DNA from 4 places in the Streptomyces cyaneofuscatus genome. Region 4 is predicted to be linked to each of the others. Evidence: riboswitches for the same ligand, from Rfam matches in the RefSeq annotation. Region 4 holds a riboswitch; each other region holds the start of a gene.
The links. A riboswitch is a leader RNA that binds a small molecule or an ion and turns the genes downstream of it on or off. The one in region 4 is predicted to bind cobalamin.
Positions count from the first base shown of each region.

Region 1: another riboswitch for cobalamin. It lies ahead of R2B67_RS10465 (ribonucleoside-diphosphate reductase subunit alpha); the one in region 4 lies ahead of R2B67_RS04705 (CoA-acylating methylmalonate-semialdehyde dehydrogenase).
Region 2: another riboswitch for cobalamin. It lies ahead of R2B67_RS34230 (ABC transporter substrate-binding protein); the one in region 4 lies ahead of R2B67_RS04705 (CoA-acylating methylmalonate-semialdehyde dehydrogenase).
Region 3: another riboswitch for cobalamin. It lies ahead of R2B67_RS23240 (ABC transporter substrate-binding protein); the one in region 4 lies ahead of R2B67_RS04705 (CoA-acylating methylmalonate-semialdehyde dehydrogenase).

Region 1 is NZ_CP137002.1:2,508,538-2,514,323, reverse strand. It holds gene R2B67_RS10470 (ribonucleotide-diphosphate reductase subunit beta) at 1-983, opposite strand, end outside; gene R2B67_RS10465 (ribonucleoside-diphosphate reductase subunit alpha) at 983-3,397, opposite strand; cobalamin riboswitch at 3,532-3,654, opposite strand; gene R2B67_RS10460 (YbdD/YjiX family protein) at 3,846-4,049, opposite strand; gene R2B67_RS10455 (carbon starvation CstA family protein) at 4,046-5,786, opposite strand, start outside.
Region 2 is NZ_CP137002.1:7,733,555-7,739,340, reverse strand. It holds gene R2B67_RS34245 (PRC and DUF2382 domain-containing protein) at 1-20, shown strand, start outside; gene R2B67_RS34240 (ABC transporter ATP-binding protein) at 162-947, opposite strand; gene R2B67_RS34235 (FecCD family ABC transporter permease) at 944-1,975, opposite strand; gene R2B67_RS34230 (ABC transporter substrate-binding protein) at 2,083-3,135, opposite strand; cobalamin riboswitch at 3,197-3,383, opposite strand; gene R2B67_RS34225 (beta-ketoacyl-[acyl-carrier-protein] synthase family protein) at 3,488-4,711, opposite strand; gene R2B67_RS34220 (acyl carrier protein) at 4,708-4,989, opposite strand; gene R2B67_RS34215 (acyl-CoA dehydrogenase family protein) at 5,078-5,786, opposite strand, start outside.
Region 3 is NZ_CP137002.1:5,269,845-5,275,630, reverse strand. It holds gene R2B67_RS23250 (ABC transporter ATP-binding protein) at 1-724, opposite strand, end outside; gene R2B67_RS23245 (FecCD family ABC transporter permease) at 756-1,796, opposite strand; gene R2B67_RS23240 (ABC transporter substrate-binding protein) at 1,793-2,788, opposite strand; cobalamin riboswitch at 2,828-3,006, opposite strand; gene R2B67_RS23235 (M67 family metallopeptidase) at 3,025-3,447, opposite strand; gene R2B67_RS23230 (amino acid permease) at 3,624-5,069, opposite strand; gene R2B67_RS23225 (DUF2017 domain-containing protein) at 5,391-5,786, opposite strand, start outside.
Region 4 is NZ_CP137002.1:1,134,524-1,140,309, forward strand. It holds gene metE (5-methyltetrahydropteroyltriglutamate--homocysteine S-methyltransferase) at 1-479, opposite strand, end outside; cobalamin riboswitch at 658-848, opposite strand; gene R2B67_RS04695 (hypothetical protein) at 1,374-1,571, shown strand; gene cobF (precorrin-6A synthase (deacetylating)) at 1,722-2,540, opposite strand; cobalamin riboswitch at 2,682-2,860, shown strand; gene R2B67_RS04705 (CoA-acylating methylmalonate-semialdehyde dehydrogenase) at 3,087-4,589, shown strand; gene R2B67_RS04710 (acyl-CoA dehydrogenase family protein) at 4,586-5,740, shown strand; gene R2B67_RS04715 (enoyl-CoA hydratase/isomerase family protein) at 5,737-5,786, shown strand, end outside.

The sequences.
Region 1 (5,786 bases), 1.4 Mb from region 4:
GCCACCTGGTAGGCGGACGGGCGGCGCTCGAAGAAGTTCGTCAGCTCCTGGACGCCCTGGAGCTCCATGAACGAGAACGGGTTCTCCGAGCCGTACACCGTCGGGAAGCCCAGGCGGGCGAGCCGCTGGTCGGCGACGCACTCCAGGTACTGGCGCATCGACTCGGTGTTCATGCCCGGCAGGCCCTCGCCGCACAGGTCGCGACCGAACTGGAGCTCCGCCTCGACGGCCTCCTTCAGCATGTCCGTGACCTGCTGCTGAAGCGCGTCGTCGAAGAGCTCCGGCTCCTCCTTGCGGACGGTGTCCACGACCTCGAACGCGAAGTTCATGTGCATCGTCTCGTCACGGAACACCCAGTTGGTGCCCGTGGCGAGGCCGTGCAGCAGGCCGCGCGAGCGGAACCAGTACACGTACGCGAAGGCACCGTAGAAGAACAGCCCCTCGATGCAGGCCGCGAAGCAGATCAGGTTCAGCAGGAAGCGGCGGCGGTCGGCCTTCGTCTCCAGCCGGTCGATCTTCTCGACCGAGTCCATCCACTTGAAGCAGAACTGGGCCTTCTCACGGATCGAGGGGATCTCCTCGACCGCGTCGAACGCCGCCGCCCGGTCGTCCGGGTCGGGCAGGTAGGTGTCCAGCAGCGTCAGATAGAACTGGACGTGCACGGCCTCCTCGAAGAGCTGCCGCGACAGGTACAGCCGCGCCTCCGGGGAGTTGATGTGCTTGTACAGCGTCAGCACGAGGTTGTTCGAGACGATCGAGTCGCCCGTCGCGAAGAAGGCGACGAGGCGGCCGATCATGTGCTGCTCACCCGGCGACAGCTTCGCGAGGTCGGCGACGTCCGAGTGGAGGTCGACCTCCTCCACGGTCCAGGTGTTCTTGATCGCGTCCCGGTAGCGCTCGTAGAAGTCCGGGTAGCGCATGGGACGCAGGGTCAGCTCGAATCCCGGGTCGAGCAGGTTCTTCTCTTCGTTGGTGGTGCTCATTACTGGCAGGCCTCGCAGGACTCGGGGTTCTCAAGAGAGCAGGCGATGGCGTCCGCGTCGGGAGCCGACGCCTGCTGTACGGGAATGGGGGCTGCGGCCGACGCCTGACCGGACGCGGCACGGGCGATCCGGGTCGCCGGGCGCGAACGCAGGTAGTACGTCGTCTTCAGCCCCTGCTTCCAGGCGTACGCGTACATCGAGGAGAGCTTGCCGATCGTCGGCGTCTCCAGGAACAGGTTGAGCGACTGGCTCTGGTCGAGGAACGGCGTACGGGCCGCCGCCATGTCGATCAGACCGCGCTGCGGGATCTCCCACGCCGTGCGGTACAGCGCCCGCACGTCCTCGGGGATCCAGGCGAAGCCCTGCACGGAGCCGCTGGCCTCGCGCAGCGCCTCACGGGTGCGGGCGTCCCACACGCCGAGCTTCTTCAGCTCGTCCACCAGGTAGCCGTTGACCTGGAGGAACTCACCGCTGAGCGTCTCGCGCTTGAACAGGTTGGAGACCTGCGGCTCGATGCACTCGTACACACCGGCGATCGAGGCGATCGTGGCGGTCGGCGCGATGGCCAGGAGCAGGGAGTTGCGCATGCCGGTCTTGGCGACGCGGGCGCGCAGCGCGTCCCAGCGCTCCGGCCAGTTCAGCTCGGTGTCGTAGTGGTCGGGGTGCAGCACACCGCGCGCGGCACGCGTCTCCGACCACGCGGGCAGCGGGCCCGAGCGCTCGGCGAGGTCGCAGGACGCCTCGTACGCGGCCAGCATGATGCGCTCGGAGATCTTCGTGGAGAGCGCGCGGGCCTGCGGAGAGTCGAAGGGCAGGCGCAGCTGGAAGAAGACGTCCTGGAGGCCCATGGCGCCCAGGCCGACCGGCCGCCAGCGGGAGTTGGAGTTCCCGGCCTGCTCGGTCGGGTAGAAGTTGATGTCGACGACCCGGTCGAGGAAGGTGACCGCGGTGCGGACCGTGGAGTCCAGGCGCTCCCAGTCGATCGAGCCGTTCGCCACGAAGGCGCCCAGGTTGACCGAGCCGAGGTTGCAGACGGCCGTCTCGCCGTCGTTGGTGACCTCCAGGATCTCCGTGCACAGGTTCGAGGAGTGCACGACCCGGCCCGGCTCGGCGGTCTGGTTGGCGGTCCGGTTGGAGGCGTCCTTGAACGTCATCCAGCCCTGGCCGGTCTGCGCGAGGGTCCGCATCATCCGGCCGTACAGCTCACGCGCCGGCATGGTCTTGCGGGCCAGGCCCTTGGCCTCGGCCGCGCGGTAGGCCGCGTCGAACTCGTCGCCCCACAGGTCGACCAGCTCGGGGACCTCGGCGGGGGAGAAGAGCGACCACTCGGTGTCCGCGTCGACCCGGCGCATGAACTCGTCCGGGATCCAGTGCGCCAGGTTCAGGTTGTGCGTACGGCGCTGGTCCTCACCGGTGTTGTCGCGGAGCTCCAGGAACTCCTCGATGTCGGCGTGCCAGGTCTCCAGGTAGACCGCCGCCGCGCCCTTGCGCCGGCCGCCCTGGTTCACCGCCGCCACCGAGGCGTCCAGCGTCTTGAGGAACGGCACGATGCCGTTGGAGTGCCCGTTGGTGCCCCGGATCAGCGAACCACGCGCGCGGATACGGGAGTAGGAGAGGCCGATGCCGCCCGCGTGCTTCGACAGGCGCGCCACCTGGTGGTAGCGGTCGTAGATCGAGTCCAGCTCGTCCTTGGGCGAGTCCAGCAGGTAGCAGGAGGACATCTGCGGGTGCCGGGTGCCGGAGTTGAAGAGCGTGGGGGAGGAGGGGAGGTAGTCCAGCTTGCTCATCAGCCCGTAGAGCGCGGCGACCTCGTCCAGCGCGCGCACCGAGTCGTCCTCGGCGAGGCCCGCGGCCACGCGCAGCATGAAGTGCTGCGGGGTCTCGATGACCTGGCGGGTGATCGGGTGGCGCAGCAGGTAGCGGCTGTGCAGCGTACGGAGACCGAAGTAGCCGAAGCGGTCGTCCGCGCCCTCGGCCAGCGTCCGCTCGACCAGCTCGTCCAGCGCCTTGGCGTGCAGCTCCACGAAGGCGGCGGTGCGGTCCGCGATCAGGCCCTCGCGGTGGCCGACCGCGACGGAGGCGGAGAAGGACGTGGCGCCCTGGCCCGCCGCCTCGTCGGCGATCGTACGGGTCAGCAGCCGGGCGGCGAGTTTGGAGTACGCCGGGTCCTCGGAGATCAGGCCCGCCGCCGCCTCGGTGGCCAGCGAGCGCAGCTCGGCCTCGTCGGAGCGGGCGTTGCGCCCGCGCAGCGCGGAGGCGGCGACCCGTCCGGGGTCGGTGTCGGGCAGATCGACGGTGAGGTCGGTCAGGGTCCGCAGCAGGGCGGTCCCGGGTCCGTCGTTCGTGCCTTCGCCGGACGTGGTGGAGGCAGCGGATTCGGTGGCTGAAACCGGATCGGCGGGCGCGATGGTCACTGGGCTTTCCCTCGCTCGGCTGGGGGCCGGCGGCGAGCGGGGAGCCGGGCAGCACGAGGCCTGTGAAGGCAGCACTGCTCACGGCGTCCACCGGCCCATCCGCGAGGCCCGGACGTCTGGCATCCGGTTCGGTCGAGCCGGACGCACTGTCGACAGGTCTTCGGACTTCGGGTGTGCAAAAGCACACTGATCACACCGTTGCGGGACAGTTCCGGATTCGCACCGGATTCCCCTGCGGCGACAGCGAGGTCGAGCATACATGTGGGGGGCGCTCGATGAGGAAGCCCCCACATGTTGTGTCGGCGTGAACAGATGTCGGTATGGCGGTCTGGCTTCTTCGCCCGGCTTTTTCCGTATCGGCCAGGCGCAGGGGCCCCCTCGCGCGGGCACGAAAAGGGGCCGTCGCGCCCCTGGGAGGGGTGCGACGGCCCCGATCGGCCGGTGGTGCTCAGCAGCAGCGGAAGCCCTCGCGGGGGTCCGCCTCACGGGCGTCCGTGCGGCTGTGTTCGAAGGCGCGGCGGTCCATCACCGGAGTGTCCGGATCGTGGGCCCTCGCGTGCGCCACATAGCGGTCGTACGTCGACTCGCCGGTCAGCTCCCGGACGTACCAGCGGATCCGTCCCGCCACCCGCCGTACGTCCGCGAGGGTCATGTCCGGCTCCCCGTTCCCGCCGACTCCTTGCGGATGCCGCCTTCGGGGCCGACGCCGGCTTCGACCAGTTCGGCCTTCTCCTCCTTGGTGGCGAAGATCGAGGCCGGGGCGACGAACTTGGACTGGACGAACGGCGTCTCGTGCAGCTTGACGCTCTCCGGGTCGCGGATGGCCTTGTAGCAGACCCGGCCGGCGTCCACGAGCACCACGATGATGAGGAGCGCGAAGAGCGCGCACAGCACCCCGTCGACGGTGGAGTTGGTGACGACGGTCCGCATGTCGTCCATGTTCTTGGCCGGGGCCAGCACCTCGCCCGCGTCGATGCCCGCCTGGTACTTGTCGCGCTGGGCGAAGAAGCCGACCTTCACGTCCGGCGAGAAGATCTTCTGCCAGCTCGCGGTGAGGGTGACCGCCACGTCCCAGGCGAGCGGTACGGCGGTGACCCACGCCCACTTCAGGCGGCCGGACTTGACGAGCAGCGTGGTGCAGACGGCCAGCGCGACGGCGGCCAGCAGCTGGTTGGCGATGCCGAAGAGCGGGAAGAGCTGGTTGATGCCGCCCAGCGGGTCGTGCACGCCGACCCAGAGGAAGTAGCCCCAGCCGCCGACCACGACGGCGCTGGCGAACCAGACGCCCGGCTTCCAGGAGACCTCGCGGAACGGCTTGTAGGCGTTGCCCAGCATGTCCTGGAGCATGAAGCGCCCGACGCGGGTGCCGGCGTCCACGGTGGTGAGGATGAAGAGCGCCTCGAACATGATGGCGAAGTGGTACCAGAACGCCTTCATCGCGGTTCCGCCGATCACCGCGGAGAAGATCTCCGCCATGCCGAGCGCGAAGGTCGGCGCACCGCCGGTCCGGGAGAGCAGGCTTCCCTCCTCGACGTCCTTCGCGGCCTGGGCCAGGGCGTCCGGGGTGATGGTGAAGCCGAAGTTGGCCACGGCCTGGGAGGCGGACTGGACGCTGTCGCCGATCACGCCGACCGGCGCGTTGATGGCGAAGTAGAGGCCCGGGTCGATGATGCAGGCCGCGATCATCGCCATGATCGCCACGAACGACTCGACCAGCATGGCGCCGTAGCCGATCATCCGGATCTGCGTCTCCTTCTGGACCATCTTCGGCGTGGTGCCGGAGGAGACCAGGGAGTGGAAACCGGAGAGCGCGCCGCAGGCGATGGTGATGAAGACGAACGGGAACATCGAGCCGGCGAAGACCGGGCCCGAGCCGCTGGAGGCGAAGTCGGTGACCGCGGGCATCTTCAGGGTCGGCAGCGCGACGATGACGCCGAGGGCCAGCAGGGCGATCGTGCCGACCTTCATGAAGGTGGAGAGGTAGTCGCGCGGGGCCAGCAGCAGCCACACGGGGAGCACGGAGGCGAGGAACCCGTACACGATCATCCAGATGACCAGCGTGCCCGGCTCCAGCGTGAAGAAGTCCGCCCACGACGACTCGGCGACCCAGCCGCCCGCGACGATCGCGAGGAGCAGCAGCGCGACGCCGATGAGGGAGACCTCACTGACCTTGCCGGGCCGCAGGATGCGCAGATAGACGCCCATGAAGAGCGCGATCGGGATCGTCATGCCGATGGAGAAGACGCCCCACGGCGAGTGGGCGAGCGCGTTCACGATGACCAGCGCGAGGACCGCGAGCAGGATGATCATGATGATGAAGACGGCGATCAGCGCGGCGATCCCGCCGACCGGACCTATCTCGTCGCGCGCCATCTGGCCGAGGGAGCGG
Region 2 (5,786 bases), 6.6 Mb from region 4:
GCCAGGGGCGCCGCCGCTGACGGCGCATCCCCTCCGGCGGCCGGAAGGCCGCTCCCATGTCCTCGGCCTCCGGGCGGGCCCGTGCCAACGGGTCCGCCCGGAGGGCTGTCCGATACGCGACCGCCCGGAGGGTGTCCGATACGGGACCGGGGCGCCGACGGTCAGCGGCGCGGCAGGAACCGTACCGAAGGACGTCCCTCCGGCCCGTCCGGGGTGACCACCGCCCGGACCCCGTAGACGTCCTCGATGAGCTCCTCGGTGATGACCTCGGCCGGGGTGCCGCCCGCGATCACCCGGCCAGCCTTCATCACGGTGATCCGGTCGCAGAACATCGCCGCGAGGTTGAGGTCGTGCAGGGCGATGACGCTGGTGAGGGGCAGTGCGGCGACCAGGGCGAGCAGGTCCAGCTGGTGCTGGATGTCCAGGTGGTTGGTCGGCTCGTCCAGGAGGAGTTCGCGGGGCTGCTGGGCGAGGGCCCGGGCGATCTGGACGCGCTGGCGTTCGCCGCCGGAGAGGGTGTGCCAGGACTGTGCGGCCCGGTCGGTGAGGCCGGTGCGCCGCAGGGCGTCGGTGACGGCTTCCTCGTCGCCACGGTCCGGGGCGGACCAGGCGCGGCGGTGCGGGATGCGGCCGAGGCGGACGACGTCCAGGACGCTGAGGTCGACCTGGGTGACGGCGTGCTGGTCGACGACGGCGATCCGGCGGGCCACGGTACGGCGGCCGAGGTCGGCGAGGGGGTCGCCGTCCAGGGTGACGGTGCCGGTGTCCGGGGCGAGGAGGCCCGCGAGGATCCGCAGCAGGGTGGACTTGCCGGAGCCGTTGGGGCCGAGCAGCCCGACGGTGGCGCCGGGCGGCGGGGTGATGTCGACCCCGTCGAGGATGAGGCGGTCCCCGGCCTCCCGGCCGACCCGCTCGGCGCGCAGGCCGCCGTTCTCGGTGAGGCTCATGGCGTGCTCCGGGTGCGGTACAGGACGGCGACGAACGCGGGCACGCCGATCAGTGCGGTGACCACACCGACCGGCACCTCCTGCGGGTCCAGCACCGTGCGGGCGAGCGTGTCGACCCAGACGAGGAAGATCGCCCCGGCGAGCGCGGTGACCGGCAGGAGGCGCCGGTGCCCGGAGCCGGTGAGCGCGCGAGCGGCGTGCGGCAGGACCAGGCCGACGAAGCCGATCGCCCCGGCCGAGCTGACGAGGGCGGCAGTCAGCAGGGCGGTGGTGCACAGCAGCACGATCCGGGTGCGGGCGACGTTCACGCCGAGCGCGGCGGCAGCGTCCTGCCCGAAGGCGAAGGCGTCGAGCGTACGAGCGTGGGCCAGGCAGACGACCAGGCATACGGCGAGAACGGCGGTGCACAGGGCGACCTCGCTCCAGCCGACGCCGCTGAGCGAGCCGAGCAGCCAGAACAGCACCCCTCGGGTCTGCTCGGCGTCGGCCGAGGTCATCACGACGAACGAGGTCAGGGCGGAGAAGAGCTGCATCGCGGCGACCCCGGAGAGCACCACCCGGTCGGTGGTGGAGCCGAGGGTGTGGCTGAGCAGCAGGACCAGGGCGAACGAGCAGATGGCCCCGACGAAGGCCCCGGCCGACAGCGACACCGCTCCCCCGCCGACGCCGAGGACGACCACCACGACCGCCCCGGTGGAGGCCCCGGAGGAGACGCCGAGCACGAAGGGGTCGGCGAGCGGGTTGCGTAGCAGCGACTGCATCACCGTGCCGCACACCGCGAGCCCGGCACCGCACACGGCGGCGAGCAGGGTGCGGGGCATGCGCAGGTTCCAGATGATGCCGTCGCGGATCGGGCTCAGCTCCGAGGCGCCGAAGCCGAGGTGGGAGGCGACGGCGGACCAGACGTCGGGGACCGAGATCCGGGCGGGCCCGATCGTGACGGCGACGGCGATGGAGAGCAGCAGGAGCAGGAGTCCGCCGGTCCAGAGGAGCACCGCGAGCGGGCCGCCGCTCCAGACCGGGCCCACCGCGGCCGACGCCTTCCGGTCCGCGGTCTTGTCCGAGTCCGCGGCCTCCTTCGGGTCCGTGGCCTCCTTCGGGTCCGTGGCCTCCTTCAGTGCCGGGTCACCGCTGCTCACCCCGCGAGCCCGAAGTCGCGCAGCCCCGCGGCGACGCGCTCCAGCCCCTCGACCGTCCGGATGGTCGGGTTCATCGCCTGGCCGCTGAGCAGCACGTACCGCCGGTTCTTGACGGCGTCCATGGTCCTGGTGACCGGGTTGGACTCCAGGAACTCGATCTTCTTCTCGGCGCTCTCGGCGGTCTGCATGGTGCGGCTCAGGTCGCCGATGACCAGGACGTCGGGGTTGCGGTCGGCGACGGTCTCCCAGCTGATCTGGGGCCATTCGTCGTGGGTGTCGTCGAAGACGTTCTTCGCGCCGAGCTCCCGGGTGATGACGCCGGGGGCGCCGCAGCAGCCCGCGAGGTAGGGGGCCTTGGAGTCGGAGAACCAGTAGAGGAGGGATGCCTTGGATCCGTCGATGCCGTCGGTGGCCTTCGCCACCCGCGCCTGGAGCTTCTTCACCAGGGCGTCGCCGCGCTCGGGGACGCCGAACACCTGGGAGAGCTCCCGGACTTCGGTGTAGACGCTGTCCATGGTGAGGGGTGCGGTACGGGCTCCGTCGCCGCCGCCGCTGTTGTCCTTGCCGATGCAGTCGGCGGGCGAGATGTAGGTGGGGACGCCCAGCTTCTCGAACTGTTCGCGGGGTGCGACGCCGCCCTTGGCGAGGGTGGAGGCGAAGGAGGCGGAGAGGAAGTCGGGCTCCTTGTCGAGGACCTTCTCCGACGAGGGCCGGTTCTCCGATATGCGCTCGACGCCCTTGTTGGCCTTCTCCAGGCCCTTCATCACCGGGTCGCTCCAGGTCGCGGTGCCCGCGAGCCGGTCGGCGAGGCCGAGCGAGAGGAGGATCTCCGTCGATCCCTGGTCGACCGAGACGGCCCGCTGGGGCGGCGCCTTCACGGTGACGGTGCGCCCGCAGTTCTTCAGCGTGAGCGGGAAGCCGTCGGCCTTGTCGCCGCCGCCGTCGGCGGAGGAGTCGGTGGTCCCGCCGCCGCAGGCGGTGAGCAGGACGACGCCCGCCGCGAACAGGGCGGCGGTGCGTATCGGGGCAGGGGTGGCCTTGGACAGCACGGAGGACCTCGGTGTCTCTGGGCCCAGCCGCGGAGCCCGTCGTACGGTTCCCGTGCCCCGGTGCGGGGCGCGGGTGCCAGCAGGTCTTCGGACTCGGGTTCGTCCGGGCGGGACGCCTTCCCGGAGCACGTGTGCGCTCCAGTGGCCGTGGCCCCGCCCGTCCCCCTCACCGCTGCGCGTCAGTTCCGGTCTCGCACCGGATTCCCTGACCCCGTCGCTGGGGTTCGACTGGCCCCGGCAAGCTATCACGGGTCTTCGCGCAGCTCAGAGCCGGTGCGCGGACCGCTCCCCCGGTGGGCCGGTGCGGCGCGGGATCGTCCCGCCGCACCGGCCCGGCAGCTGGCGAGGCGGCTTACGGAGCCTGGAGCGCGATCACCGCGTTCTGTCCGCCGAACCCGAAGGAGTGGCTGACGGCCCGTCGTACGGGCACCTCGCGCGGGGCCTTGGTGACGCAGTCGATGGCGAACCCGGGGTCGGGGGCGTCCAGGTTGGCGATCGGCGGGACGATGCCGTGCTGGAGCGTCAGGACGGTCAGCCCCGCCTCGATGGCTCCGGCCGCCCCCATGCAGTGGCCCAGGACGCCCTTGGGGGCGGTGACGGGCGGACGGTGCGGGTAGGCCCGGCCGATGAGGGCGGCTTCGGTCGCGTCGTTCAGGGGGGTCGAGGTCCCGTGCGCGTTGACATGGCCGACCTCCTCGGCCCGCCACCCCGCGTCGGCCAGCGCCGCGTCGACGGCGGCCTCGGCGACCGCCCCGGAGGGGTGCGGGGAGGTCGGGTGGTGGGCGTCGGTCGTGGCGCCCGTACCGGCCAGCAGCGCCCGGGGGGCGGCTCCCCTGGCCCGGGCGTCCGCCGCCCGCTCCAGTACCATGATCGCGGCGCCTTCGCCCATGACGAGCCCGGCCCGGTCGGCGGCGAAGGGGCGGCAGAGGCGGGCGGGGTCCCCGTCCCGCAGGGCCGCCGCGCCGGAGCGGGCGAAGCCGGTCATGGCGACCGGGAAGACGATCGACTCGGTGGCTCCGGCGATCGCGATGTCGCACTGCCCGAGCGCCAGCATGTCGCGGGCCGCCGAGAGGGCGGTCACCCCGGAGGAACAGGCCGTGCAGGGGGCGAGGCTGGGGCCCGTGGCCTTCATCTGGATGGCGATCTCGGCCGCGGGCATGCTCGGGATGGTGAGCAGGATGCCCGAGGGCGAGGTGGCCTCGGGGCCGCGCCGCTCCAGGGCGACGGCCTGTTCGGTGAGTCCGGCGGATCCGCCGCTGCTGGTGCCGACGACGACGGCGACGCGGGCGCCGTCCCAGTGGGCGGGGTCGAGCCCGGCGTCGGTCACCGCCTCCCGTGCGGCGAGGACGGCGAACTTCACGTACCGGCCCATACGGAAGGCGGTCCGGCCGCCGACCGCGTCGTCCAGGTCGATGCCGGAGACCGTACAGGCGAAGTCGACGGCGCAGCCGTGCAGTTCGGGGACGGTGCGCGCGAAGGACTCCCCGCGGCAGACCCCGTCCCAGGTGGTGTCGGTGGTGTGGCCGGCCGGGGTGATCATCCCCAGGCCGGTGACGGCGATGGCGGGTCGGTTCATCGGGTGTTGCTCACCGGCACCGCACTGCCTGCCGCCTCGCCGCCGACGGCCGCGTCGATGAACGCGGAGATGTCGGCGAGCGTGGCGTCCTTGTAGAGCTTCTCGGAGTCGGCGGCGACCCCCAGGGTCTCCTTGATGATGACGGCGAACTCGGCGACCGCCAGGGAGTCCATCTCCAGGCTGTCCATCGTGGACTCCGGCAGGATTTCGGCTGCGGGCACCTTGAACGTCTCGGTCAGCACCTCGGTGATCTTCGGGTGGATGCTCTGGCTCTTCACGGTGTTTCCTCTCATCGGCGGCCTCATGGACGGCGGGTGGTGATACGCACAGGCCCACCGCCGAAATAACTGGAGTATGCCCCTCCGGTTACGCCCTGGGGCGAACCGATTCGTCTGCGCTCACCTGCGGCTTCTCGAACCACCGGGAGAGCATCGACGTGGTTCCCCAGTACGCCAGCAGCACCCCGCGGGTGCCGAGCGCCGCCACCTTCTCGCGCAGCGGGCGCCGCCGCTTGCTGCCGCAGGCGGGCCGCCGGAAATCCGCCGTGCGGAGCCCGGTCGCGCCCGCCTTGCGCCCCACCGCTCCCCCCGGCCTGCGGCGCTGGTGCCAGGAGCCGTCCGGATCGTCGTACGCGTCCGCGTAGCCGGGTCCGGCGATCGGCCAGTCCGACATCAGGCGCTCCGGCAGCGCGAACGACTTGACCAGGTCGGGGGCGTGGAGGGCCACGGTCGCGATGAGCCGCTCCACCGCGTCGGGCAGCGAGGACACCTGTTCGGCAGTCAGCCGTCCGGCTGCCAGCAGGTCACCGCTGTTGCGGGCGATCCAACGGAGGGCGAAGAGCCGGTGCAGCTCGGTCAGCCGCTCGCGGGCCGCACCTGCGGGCAGGGCTGCGGCAGCCTGCTCGTACGCCTCGCTCGCCTGGCGGTAGCCGTACGCCTCCACCCCGCGCAGCGCCGGACCCGAGGCCGCGTTCCACCGGCCGAGCGGGTCGCCGGGCGGGGCGGCGCTGATCCGCTCCCGGGCGCGGTCGAACCAGATGTCCTCCACGGCCGCGAGCAGCCGGCCCAGGAAGCGG
Region 3 (5,786 bases), 4.1 Mb from region 4:
CGCTGACCTCGGCCGCGACGCCGTAGACCTCGCCGAGCAGGTCCGCCGTGAGGACCTCCTCGGGGGTGCCGGAGGCGACGACGCGGCCGCCCTTGAGGACGTACAGGCGGTCGCAGTAGTAGGCGGCGAGGTTGAGGTCGTGCAGGGCGAGGAGGTTGGTGGTGCCGAGGCCGCGGACCAGGGAGAGGATCTCCAGCTGGTAGCGGATGTCCAGGTGGTTGGTCGGCTCGTCCAGGACGACGAGCGCGGGCTGCTGGACCAGGGCGCGGGCGACCAGGGCGCGTTGGCGTTCGCCGCCGGAGAGGGAGGCGAACGTACGGGGTTCGAGTGCGGCGATCCCGACCCGGTCGAGGGCCTCGGTGACGAGGGCGGTGTCGGCGGCGTTGTCGGCCTCCCAGAACCGCTTGTGCGGGGCGCGGCCCATCGCGACGACCTGGCCGACGGTGAGCTCGAACCCGGCGTGGCCGTCCTGCGGGACGGTGGCGATGCGCTGGGCGCGGGCCTTCACGGGGAGGGTGGCGAGGTCGTCGCCGTCGAGGAGGACGCGGCCGTGGGTGGGGCGCAGGGTGCCGTAGACGCAGCGCAGGAGCGTGGTCTTGCCGCTGCCGTTGGGGCCGACCAGGCCGACGGTCTCGCCGTCGGCGGCGGTGAGGTCGACGGAGTCCACGAGGTGGCGGCCTTCGCCGACGCCGTACGAGAGTGCCTCGGTGCGCAGGGTGGTCACGGGCGGGCTCCCTCGGGCGTACGTACGGCTCTCATGCGGGGGCCCCTTCCGGCCTGCGGCGCAGCATCCACAGGAAGAACGGGCCGCCGGTCAGGGCGGTGAGCACGCCTACCGGGATGTCCTGCGGGGCCGCGAGCGTGCGGGCGGCCAGGTCGGCGAGGACCAGGAACACCGCCCCGCCGAGCGCGACCACCGGGAGCAGCGCGCGGTGCGCGGCGCCGACCGCCATCCGGGCCATGTGCGGGACCATCAGCCCGACGAAGCCGATCGCTCCGCTGTACGCGACGAGCGCCCCGGTCATCAGGGAGGCGAGGACGAAGACGGCGGCCCGGAAGCGGGCGGTGTCCAGGCCGAGGACGGTCGCGCCCTCCTCCCCCACCAGGAGCAGGTCGAGCGGGCGGGCCAGGGTGAGGAGCACGGCCGTACCGGCGATCAGGGTGACCGTCGGCAGCGCGAGCATGTCCCAGCGGGCCGCGCCGAGGCCGCCGAGGGTCCAGTAGAGGACTTCCTGGAGGTGGTCGGCGCGGGCGGAGGTGACCAGGATCAGGCTGGTCAGGGCGGAGAGGATGTAGGAGACGGCGACCCCGGCGAGGACCAGCCGGTTGGTGGTGAGGCCTCCCCCGCCGCGCGCCAGGGTGTAGACGAGGAGCAGCGAGAGCAGCGCTCCGGCGAACGCGGCGGCCGGGATCGTGACGGTGGTGGCGAGGGTGGCGCCGATGCCGAGGACGATGACCAGGACCGCGCCGGTGGAGGCGCCGGAGGAGACGCCGAGGAGGAACGGGTCGGCGAGCTGGTTCCGTACGAGGGCCTGGAGGACGGTGCCGATGACGGCGAGTCCGGCGCCGACGACGATGCCGAGCAGGACCCGGGGCAGCCGGACGTCCAGGACGATCGTGCGGAACGGGCTCGCGTCCGCCCGGCCGGTCAGGATGTCGATGACCTGGCCGGGCGGGATGCGGACGGAGCCGAGGGCGAGGGCGGCGACCACGGCGGCTGCGAGGAGGGCGGCGAGGACGCCGACGACCAGGGTGTAGCGCAGCAGCCGCCGCGGTGCGGGGGTGCGGCAGGTCACGAGGTGGTGGCCGCCGGGTGGAGCTGGGCCGCGAGCTTCTCGACGGCGGCGGGGACACGGACACCGAGGACCGCGTCGGAGAGCGGCATGACCGCGAAGCGCTTGTTCTTGATGGCGGGGACGTCGGCGAGGGCCGGGTCGTCCAGGAGGCGCTTCTTCTTCTGGGCGACGGTGGTCGCGCCGTAGTCGTAGATCACGATCGCCTCGGGCTTGCGGGCGACGACGTTCTCCCAGGAGGCGTCCCCGAAGGACTTGTCGAGGTCGGCGAAGATGTTGGTGCCGCCGGCGCGCGTGATCAGCTCGTTGCCGATGCCCTTGCCGCCCGCGGTGAACGCGGTCTTGTCGCCGCTGTCGTAGACGAAGACGGGGAGGGCCTTGAGGTCCTTGAGCTTCTCGGCGGTGGCCGCGTTGTCGGCCTTGGCCTGCTTGATCCAGGCCTCGGCGCGGTCGGTGACGCCGAAGGTGCGGCCGACCTCGCGGATCTCCTCGTAGAGGGTCTCCATCGGGGTGTCGGCCTTGGCGCAGCTCTCGGTGTTGAGCCGGGTCTCGATGCCGGCCTTCTCGAACGCCTCGCGGCCGCGGCCGTCGCCGGCGGTGAAGGCGCTGCTGTAGCCGCCGTAGACGAAGTCGGGGTTGCTGGCGAGGACCTGCTCGTAGGAGGGGTACTCCTTGGCGATGACCGGGACGGACGCGTAGTCCTTCGCGTACTTCGGCAGGACCTTGTCGTCGAGGTAGGCGGTGCCGACCAGGGACTTGGTGAGGCCGAGCTCCAGCATGATCTCGGTGACGTGCTGGTTCATGGTGACCACGCGCTTCGGCGGGGCCTTGTAGGTGGTGGTGACACCGCAGTTGGTGACGGTGTACGGGAAGCCGTCGCTCTTCGCCGCGGCCTTGTTCCCGGCGGGCTCGTCGCCCTCGGGGTTGGAGCAGGCGGTGAGGGCGAGCGGGAGCAGCACGGCGGCGGCTATGAGCGCGGGGGTGCGCCGGGACATGGCGGGGCCTCTCCGGGGGATTTCCGCGTCCCCTGGTCGATGCGGAGAAGGCAGCGGGCCAGTTCCTGGCTTCCGGGCCGCCGTCCGGTACGTCGGTACGTACGGGAGGGCTGCCCGGTCACAGTGGCGGGACCGTGCCGGATTCGCACCGGCTTCCTGGTTCCTGCTGCCCTGTGGTCGGGTCTGGGGTGCAGTGTGCCAGACCCGACCACGGGCTCCGCGACGTACCCGGGTGCTCAGTACGCCTCGACGACCTGCACGTCTTCCTCGGTGATCTCGCCGTCCACGATGCGGTACGAGCGGAACTGGAAGGGGCCGGCGCCGTCGGTGTCGGCGGTGGAGACCAGGACGTAGTGGGCGCCGGGCTCGTTCGCGTACGTCACGTCGGTGCGGGAGGGGTAGGCCTCGGTCGCCGTGTGGGAGTGGTAGATGACCACGGGCTCCTCGTCGCGGTCGTCCATCTCGCGGTAGAGCTTGAGGAGGTCGCCGGAGTCGAACTCGTAGAACGTGGGCGAGCGGGCGGCGTTGAGCATCGGGATGAAGCGCTCGGGGCGCCCCGTTCCGGCCGGGCCCGCCACCACGCCGCACGCCTCGTCGGGGTGGTCGGCGCGGGAGTGGGCGACGATCTGGTCGTGGAGCGCCTGGGTGATGGTCAGCATGGCGCCAGGATAGGCATGCGGGCCCTCGCGTACCGGTGGGTGGTACGGGAGGGCCCGCATGGTGGACGCCGGGGCCGTGGGGGGAGGGTGAGCGGCCGGGCGTCCGGGAGGAGGGCCGGTCGTGGGCCCGGGGTCGCCGGGTCCGCCCTCGGGGTCGGTGCTTGGCCAGGACGGGGTCAGCGCTTGGCGAAGGCCGTGTTCTCCGGGTTGCGCGACTTGAGCACCAGGTAGGAGACGCCCAGGAGGAGCGCCCAGACCGGGGCGCAGTAGAGCGAGATCCTGGCGTCCTTGTCGACCGCCATCATCACGATGACCATGCCGATGAAGGCGAGCGCGAACCAGCTGGTGTACGGGGCGCCCGGCGCCTTGAACGAGGAGTGCGGGAGCACGCCCCGGTCGGCCAGGCGGCGGTAGCGGATCTGGCTGAACAGGATCATGATCCAGGCCCACATGCCGGAGATGGTCGCGAAGGAGACGACGTAGTTGAACGCCTCGCCCGGCCACTGGTAGTTGATCCAGACGCCGACGAGCATCAGGGCGGCGGAGAAGGTGGTGCCGACGAGCGGCAGGCCGTTCTTCGTCAGCTTGGTGAAGGCGCGCGGGCCCTGTCCGTTCATGGCCAGGTCGCGGAGCATACGGCCGGTGGAGTACATGCCGGAGTTGCAGGAGGAGAGCGCCGCGGTCAGGACGACGAAGTTGACGATGGCGGCGCCGATGCCGAGCCCCATCTCCTCGAAGGCCTTCACGAACGGCGAGACGCCCGGCTTGAACGTGGACCACGGGACGACCGACAGGATCATGATCAGCGCGCCGACGTAGAAGACGGCGATGCGCCACGGCACGGTGTTGATGGCCTTGGGCAGCACGGTCTTGGGGTCCTTGGACTCCCCGGCGGTGACGCCGACCAGCTCGACGGCGAGGAAGGCGAACATGACGATCTGGAGTGTCATCAGCATGCCGCCGATGCCGTTGGGGAAGAACCCGCCGTCGTTCCAGAGGTTGGAGACGGTCGCGGTGTCGCCCGCGTCGGAGAAGCCGAGGGTCAGCACGCCGGCGCAGATGAGGATCATGCCGACGATCGCGGTGACCTTGACCATGGAGAACCAGAACTCCAGCTCACCGAAGAGCTTCACGGAGATCAGGTTGGCGCCGTACAGAATGACGGTGAAGACCAGTGCGGACAGCCACTGCGGAATGTCCCACCAGTACGTCATATAGGTGGCTGCGGCGGTGACTTCGGTGATTCCGGTGACCACCCAGAACAGCCAGTACGTCCAGCCGGTCACGAATCCGAAGAAGGGCCCGATGAATTCGCGGGCGTACTCCGAGAAGGAGCCGGAGACCGGGCGGTACATGAGCAGTTCGCCCAGGGCCCGCATGATGAAGAAGATCACCAGGCCCGCGAGGACATAAGCCAGGATGAGGCTGGGTCCGGCCCGGTCGATCGCTTTGCCCGCGCCGAGGAAGAGCCCGGTGCCGATGGCTCCGCCGATGGCGATCATCTGGATCTGGCGGGCGCCCAGACCTCGCTGGTACCCCTCGCCGCCGGTCTCGGTCCCGTCGGCTTCCGCGCCGGGCCTTCCCTTGTCGGCCTGTCCCTCGTCGACCTGTGCCGATGTCATGTGTGGTGCGCCTTTCTCCACGCCGATCCGCGCCCTCAAGGCTGCGGATCAGGTCCTGATCCCCCCGGATATGGATGGAGTGCCACCGGCGTTCGGCCGGCTGGTGGCGGCCCCGGGAACAGGGGTGGCGTCCCCGGGCGTCGTGAAGATTTATCACGGCCGTCACAGGACACCATGGGACATTCTGTGGCGCACCCCACAGATAAAAGCGGACAAGGGGCGCCATCCACCACGAATGGCGCTTATGTCTTGGCGGGATCATTACCCGGATCTGAGCGTCCGTTGAGCGAACACGGACGGCTCACCGGTCGGGCCGGAGGATTACGGCATCAGGGTTTCGACGAGCGTTTCCTGGAGCGCCCCTAGCCAGAGATAAGCCATCACCATCGGCTTGCGCGGGTCGCTGTCGGGGAGCCGGTAGAGCGAACCCTCCTCGCCCTCGTCCTCGTCGGAGACGTCCAGCCGGGTGCCGATGGTGAGGCGCAGGTCGTTGAGCGAGCCGAGCCAGGAGCGGCACTCGTCGGCGGTGAGGGTGAGCACGGCCGCGCCGCTGCCGTCGGGCGAGAGCGCGTCCAGCGTCCGGACGACGGCGAGGGCGTCCTCGCGCTTGCGGGAGCGCAGATCGTTCTCGGTGAAGCGGCGGAACTCGGCGGACAGCGCCCGCAGCTCCTCCTCGGACTTCTCCTCGGGGGCGGCCCCGTCGGGACCCCCGTACGC
Region 4 (5,786 bases):
GGGGTGTGGCCCAGCGCGAGGGCTTCCTTCAGCTCGGCGACCTGCTTGGCGGAGTCGGCGGTGAACACCGTGTCCGGGCCCAACTCGGGCACGAGGTAGTGGTAGTTGGTGTCGAACCACTTGGTCATTTCGAGCGGGGCCACGTCCTGCGTACCGCGGGCCATGGCGAAGTAGCCGTCGAGGGCGTCGGTACGGACCGCCTCGCGGTGCCGCTCGGGGACAGCGCCGACCATGACACTGGTGTCCAGGACGTGGTCGTAGTACGAGAAATCACCGGTCGGCACCTCGTGGACTCCGGCCTCGGCGAGCTGCTGCCAGGTTCCCCTGCGCAGTTCGGCGGCGGTCCGCCGGAGGGTGTCCGCGTCGACGCGGCCCTTCCAGTAGCCCTCGATGGCCTTCTTCAGTTCACGGTTCTGACCCTGGCGGGGGTAGCCGTACACGGTGGCCCGTGCTGCCGCGGCTGCGGGCTTCGCTGTCACGTGACTCTCCTTCGCGAGCATGTCTCCAGCTGATCCCGGGACGGGACGCGGACGCGCGAAGGGGTGACCGAACCGGGCGGAAAACGCGACACGCTTGACCGTGTCCGTCCACCCGACGGTTACGCCGACCCGCCCACGAGGTCACCGGGAACTCCGCACGCGAACGGTCGCGTGCGGGCAACGGGCAGGTCTTCGGACTCGCGGGCACGTCTGCCGGGGGCAGACACCTACTGGCCGTCGCTTCCCAGACCCGGCCGGGTCCAGTGCGTATGACGGCGGTCGTTCCCGCTCACCGCTGCGGGGCAGTCCCGGATTCCCACCGGGTTCCCTCTTACGACACCCTGCCTGGCGGACAGGGCGAACCAGCTGCACCGGCCACCCTAAGGGGACGACCGCCGGGCGCACACCGTTGTTCACACTTCGGACGGTGATATGAGACACGGCCTCCGGTCACGTCCCGAACTGCCGAGGAACGTCCTCCGAACGGGTGAAGAAGGGCATTGGAACGGTCCGCGCACCCATCCGAACCGGCAGGTGGCACCGAATGGTCGGCACAGGGGCGCGGAGCGGGCGCTCCTGGAACACTGCCCGGGACCGGATCCGGCATCCTGGCACGATCCGGCCCCGGGCAGGCAGTTCGCGCCGGTTTTCCCCCCTGGGCAGGCGGTTCGCGTCGGCATTCCTCCCCCGGGCGGCAGTGCGCGCGCCGGCCCTCCTCGCCCTGTTCCGCCGTTCGTCGCCGGTTCGCTGACTCACGGTCAGGTCGTGGTGGCACGGTGACTCAGATGTAACCAAATGGCGTAGGCGAGCCGGAACCACCGAGGGTCACAGGCCGTTCTTCTTGCCAATACACGGCCGCCGACCCACGGCGGCGATGAGCGAGAGAAGCAGTAGATGAAGAAGACAGTCGGGTGGGCTCAGGACGGCGACGACTGGACGATCACCGTGAACGGCACGCTGTACCGGGCCGTCGAGCGCCCCACGGACGGGCGCGTGCACAACTATCTGGTGCGGGGGAACGACCTGACCGCCGAGTGCCCGAGCCTCGGTCATGGGCTCGGAGTGATCCGGGCGCACGAGTCCCGGAGCTGACCTCCGGCCGGTCCGGCGACCAGGACGTGTCCGGGGTGCGGCGGCCGCCCGCGCCTCGACGCGACCCGCCGCCCTGCGTCACGTCACCCGCTCACCTGTCCGGGCCCCCGCTCGCGGGCCGGGGCCCCTCAGCTGTCCGTGCCTGCCGCCTCAGCTGTCCGTGCCGCGTGGGCCCGCCCCGAGGTCGGCACCCTCCGGCCGGTGGCGCAGCAGATACGTGTCCATGATCCAGCCGTGCCGTTCGCGGGCCTCGGCGCGCACCCGGCTGATCCGCTCGGCGACCTCGTCGAGCGGCCCGGAGACCAGGAGTTCGTCCGGGGTGCCGATGTAGGCGCCCCAGTAGATCCACAGCCCCCTGCCCGTCAGATGGGTGAAGCTCTCGTGGCCGTCGAGCATCACCACGATGTCGCCGTCGTCGTCCGGGAACCCCTCGGCGAGCCGCCGCCCGGGGGTGATGTGGATGGGGCGGCCGACCTGGTTCAGGGAGGTGCGGTGGCGGGCGGCGAGCGCGGAGACGCTGCTGATCCCGGGGATCACCTCATGGCCGAATTCCACCGTGCCCCGGTCCCGGATGTCCTCCAGGATCGCGAGGGTGCTGTCGTACAGGGACGGGTCGCCCCACACCAGGAACGCGCCGGTCTCCCCCGGCGCCAGCTCCTCGATGATCAGCCGCTCGCAGATGTCGGCGCGGCGGTGGCGCCAGTCGTGCACCGCCGAGGTGTAGCGCCCCCGGTCGTCCTGGGTACGGTCCCGCCAGGGGTCCTCGGCCTCCACGACCCGGTAGGGGCCGGTGAGGTGCTCGGCCAGGATGTCCCGCCGCAGCCGGGTCAGGGACTCCTTCTCCCGGCCCTTGCCGAGCACGAAGAAGACCTGCGCCCTGCGCATGGCCTTCACCGCGGCGAGGGTCAGGTGGTCGGGGTCGCCGGCGCCCATGCCGATGACGAGGATGTGCCGTGGTGCGTCGCTCATGTCGGCCGATCATGCCAGGAGCGGGGTGCGGGGCGCGCGATCGCGCCAGGCCTCGGGACGGAGGCCGGGGCGAGGCGGGGTGGACTTACTAGGACGTCCAACTATATGTTCGTGAGCAGAGGGGCGACCGGCATGGTGCCGGGCGCCTCGAAGGCCCGTGGTGTCAGGGAAGCCGGTGCGATTCCGGCGCGGTCCCGCCACTGTGACCGGGGAGTTCGTCCTCGCAGGACACGCCACTGACGGTGCAGAAGCCGTCGGGAAGGCATGAGGGCGCGCGCTGATCCGGGAGTCAGGATACCGGCCACGGGATTGTTCCGTGTTTCCACGAGGATGGAGCAGACACGCATGGCACCGGTCCGCACCCACGGCCCCGCAGGCACGTCCCGGCGAGCGGTTCTCCCCGCCCCCTGACGGCCCCGCCCTTCGCGTCCCCCCTGGCGGCAGCCCTTCCGCGCCCCCGCGCACCCGACCGGTGCGTGGGCCGGTGGCAGCCGTGCGCCATCCCCGGATCTCTCCTGACGATCTCACCGACGAGAGCAGGTTTCCATGGTCCGCGAACTCACCCATTTCATCGGCGGCAAGCACACGCCCGGCACCTCGGGCACGTACGGCGATGTCTACGACCCCAACACCGGCCGGGTGCAGGCCCGGGTGCCGCTGGCCGACCGGTCCGAGACCGAGGCGGCCATCGCCGACGCGGCACAGGCGCAGGTCGAGTGGGGCGAGTGGAACCCGCAGCGCCGGGCCCGCGTCCTGCTGCGCTTCCTCCAGCTGGTCGAGAAGGAGAAGGACTCCCTGGCCCGGCTGCTCTCCTCCGAGCACGGCAAGACCGTGGCCGACGCGCACGGCGACCTCTCACGCGGCCTGGACGTGGTGGAGTTCGCCGCGGGGGTGCCGCATCTGCTGAAGGGCGAGTTCAGCGACAACGCGGGCGCCGGGATCGACGTCCACTCGCTGCGCCGGCCGCTCGGCGTGGTCGCGGGCATCACCCCGTTCAACTTCCCCGCGATGATCCCGCTGTGGAAGGCCGCACCGGCTCTGGCCTGCGGTAACGCCTTCATCCTCAAGCCGTCCGAGCGGGACCCGTCGGTGCCGCTGCGGCTGGCGGAGCTGTTCCTGGAGGCGGGGCTTCCGCCCGGGGTCCTCAACGTCGTCAACGGCGGCAAGGAGGCCGTGGACACCCTGCTGGAGGACCCGCGCGTCAAGGCGCTCGGCTTCGTCGGCTCGACGCCGATCGCCGCGCACATCTACGCGACGGCCGCCGCCCACGGCAAGCGGGCGCAGTGTTTCGGCGGGGCGAAGAACCACATGATCGTGATGCCGGACGCCGATCTGGACCAGGCGGTGGACGCGCTGATCGGCGCCGGTTACGGCTCGGCGGGTGAGCGGTGCATGGCGATCTCGGTGGCCGTGCCGGTCGGTGAGGAGACCGCCGACGCGCTGGTGGCCCGGCTCACCGAGCGGATCGCCGAGCTGCGGATCGGGCGCTCGGACGACCCGGACGCCGACTTCGGGCCGCTGGTGGGCCGTGACGCGGTGGACCGGGTACGCGGCTATGTCGACCTCGGTGTCGAGGAGGGCGCCGAACTGGTCGTGGACGGGCGCGACTTCACCCTCGAAGGCCACGAGGACGGCTTCTTCGCGGGCGCCTCGCTCTTCGACCGGGTCACCCCGGACATGCGGATCTACCAGGAGGAGATCTTCGGCCCGGTGGTCTGCGTGGTGCGTGCGGCGGACTACGAGGAGGCCCTGCGGCTGCCCTCGGAGCACCTGTACGGCAACGGCGTCGCCCTCTTCACCCGCGACGGCGACATCGCCCGCGACTTCACCCGCCGGGTCGAGACGGGCATGGTCGGCGTCAACGTGCCGATCCCCGTGCCGGTGGCGTACCACACGTTCGGCGGCTGGAAGCGGTCCGGTTTCGGCGACCTCAACCAGCACGGGCCGGACGCCATCCGCTTCTACACCCGTACCAAGACCGTCACTTCGCGCTGGCCCGCCTCCGGGATCCGGGACGGCGCGAGCTTCACGATTCCGACCATGGGATGACTGCCGTGACCACCCTGCTCAGCGACGACCAGCTCGCGGTCGTCGAGACCACACTCGACTTCGCCCAGGAACACCTGGCCCCGCACGCCGTCGCCTGGGACCAGGACAAGCACTTCCCCGTCGACGTCCTGCGGAAGGCGGCGGGGCTCGGCCTCGGAGGTGTGTACGTACGGGAGGACCTGGGCGGCTCCGAGCTGTCCCGCTCCGACGGGGTCCTCGTCTTCGAGGCCCTGGCCACCGGCTGCCCGTCGGTGGCGGGCTACCTCTCGATCCACAACATGGTCGCCTGGATGGTCGACCAGTACGGCACCGAGGTCCAGCGCGGCCGGTATCTGCCGGAGCTCTGCACCATGGAGCAGCTGGGCAGTTACTGCCTGACCGAACCGGGCGCGGGCTCCGACGCGGCCGCGCTGCGCACGCGCGCGGTCCGCGACGGCGACCACTACGTGCTGACGGGGACCAAGCAGTTCATCTCCGGCGCGGGCGCCACCCACCTCTACATCGTGCTGGCCCGCACCGGCGAGGACGGGCCCGGCGGGATCTCCGCGTTCCTCGTCGAACGGGACGACGAGGGGCTCTCGTTCGGGGCCAACGAGAAGAAGATGGGCTGGAACGCGCAGCCCACCCGGCAGGTCGTGCTGGACGGGGTGCGCATCCCGGCCGACCGGATGCTGGGCGCCGAGGGCGAGGGTTTCCGGATCGCCATGAACGGCCTCAACGGCGGCCGGCTCGGCATCGCCGCCTGCTCGTTGGGCGGCGCGCAGAGCGCGCTGGACCGCTCGCTGGCCCATCTCGCGGACCGGGAGGCGTTCGGCGGGCCCTTGCTGAACGCGCAGGCGCTCCAGTTCCGGCTGGCCGACATGGCGACCGAACTCGCCGCCGCCCGAGCACTGGTGCGACAGGCCGCCGAGGCACTGGACCGGAAGGTGGGCGGGGCACCGGAGTTGTGCGCGATGGCCAAGCGCTTCGCCACCGACACCGGCTATTCCGTCGCCGACCGGGCGCTCCAACTCCACGGCGGTTACGGCTATCTGGCCGAGTACGGCATCGAGAAGATCGTGCGGGACCTGCGGGTCCACCAGATTCTGGAAGGGACCAACGAGATCATGCGCGTCATTGTGGCCCGGAGCCTGACGGGAGCCCTGCGATGACCGAGGAGCAGCTCGTACGGGTGCACACCGAAGGCCGTACGGGGGT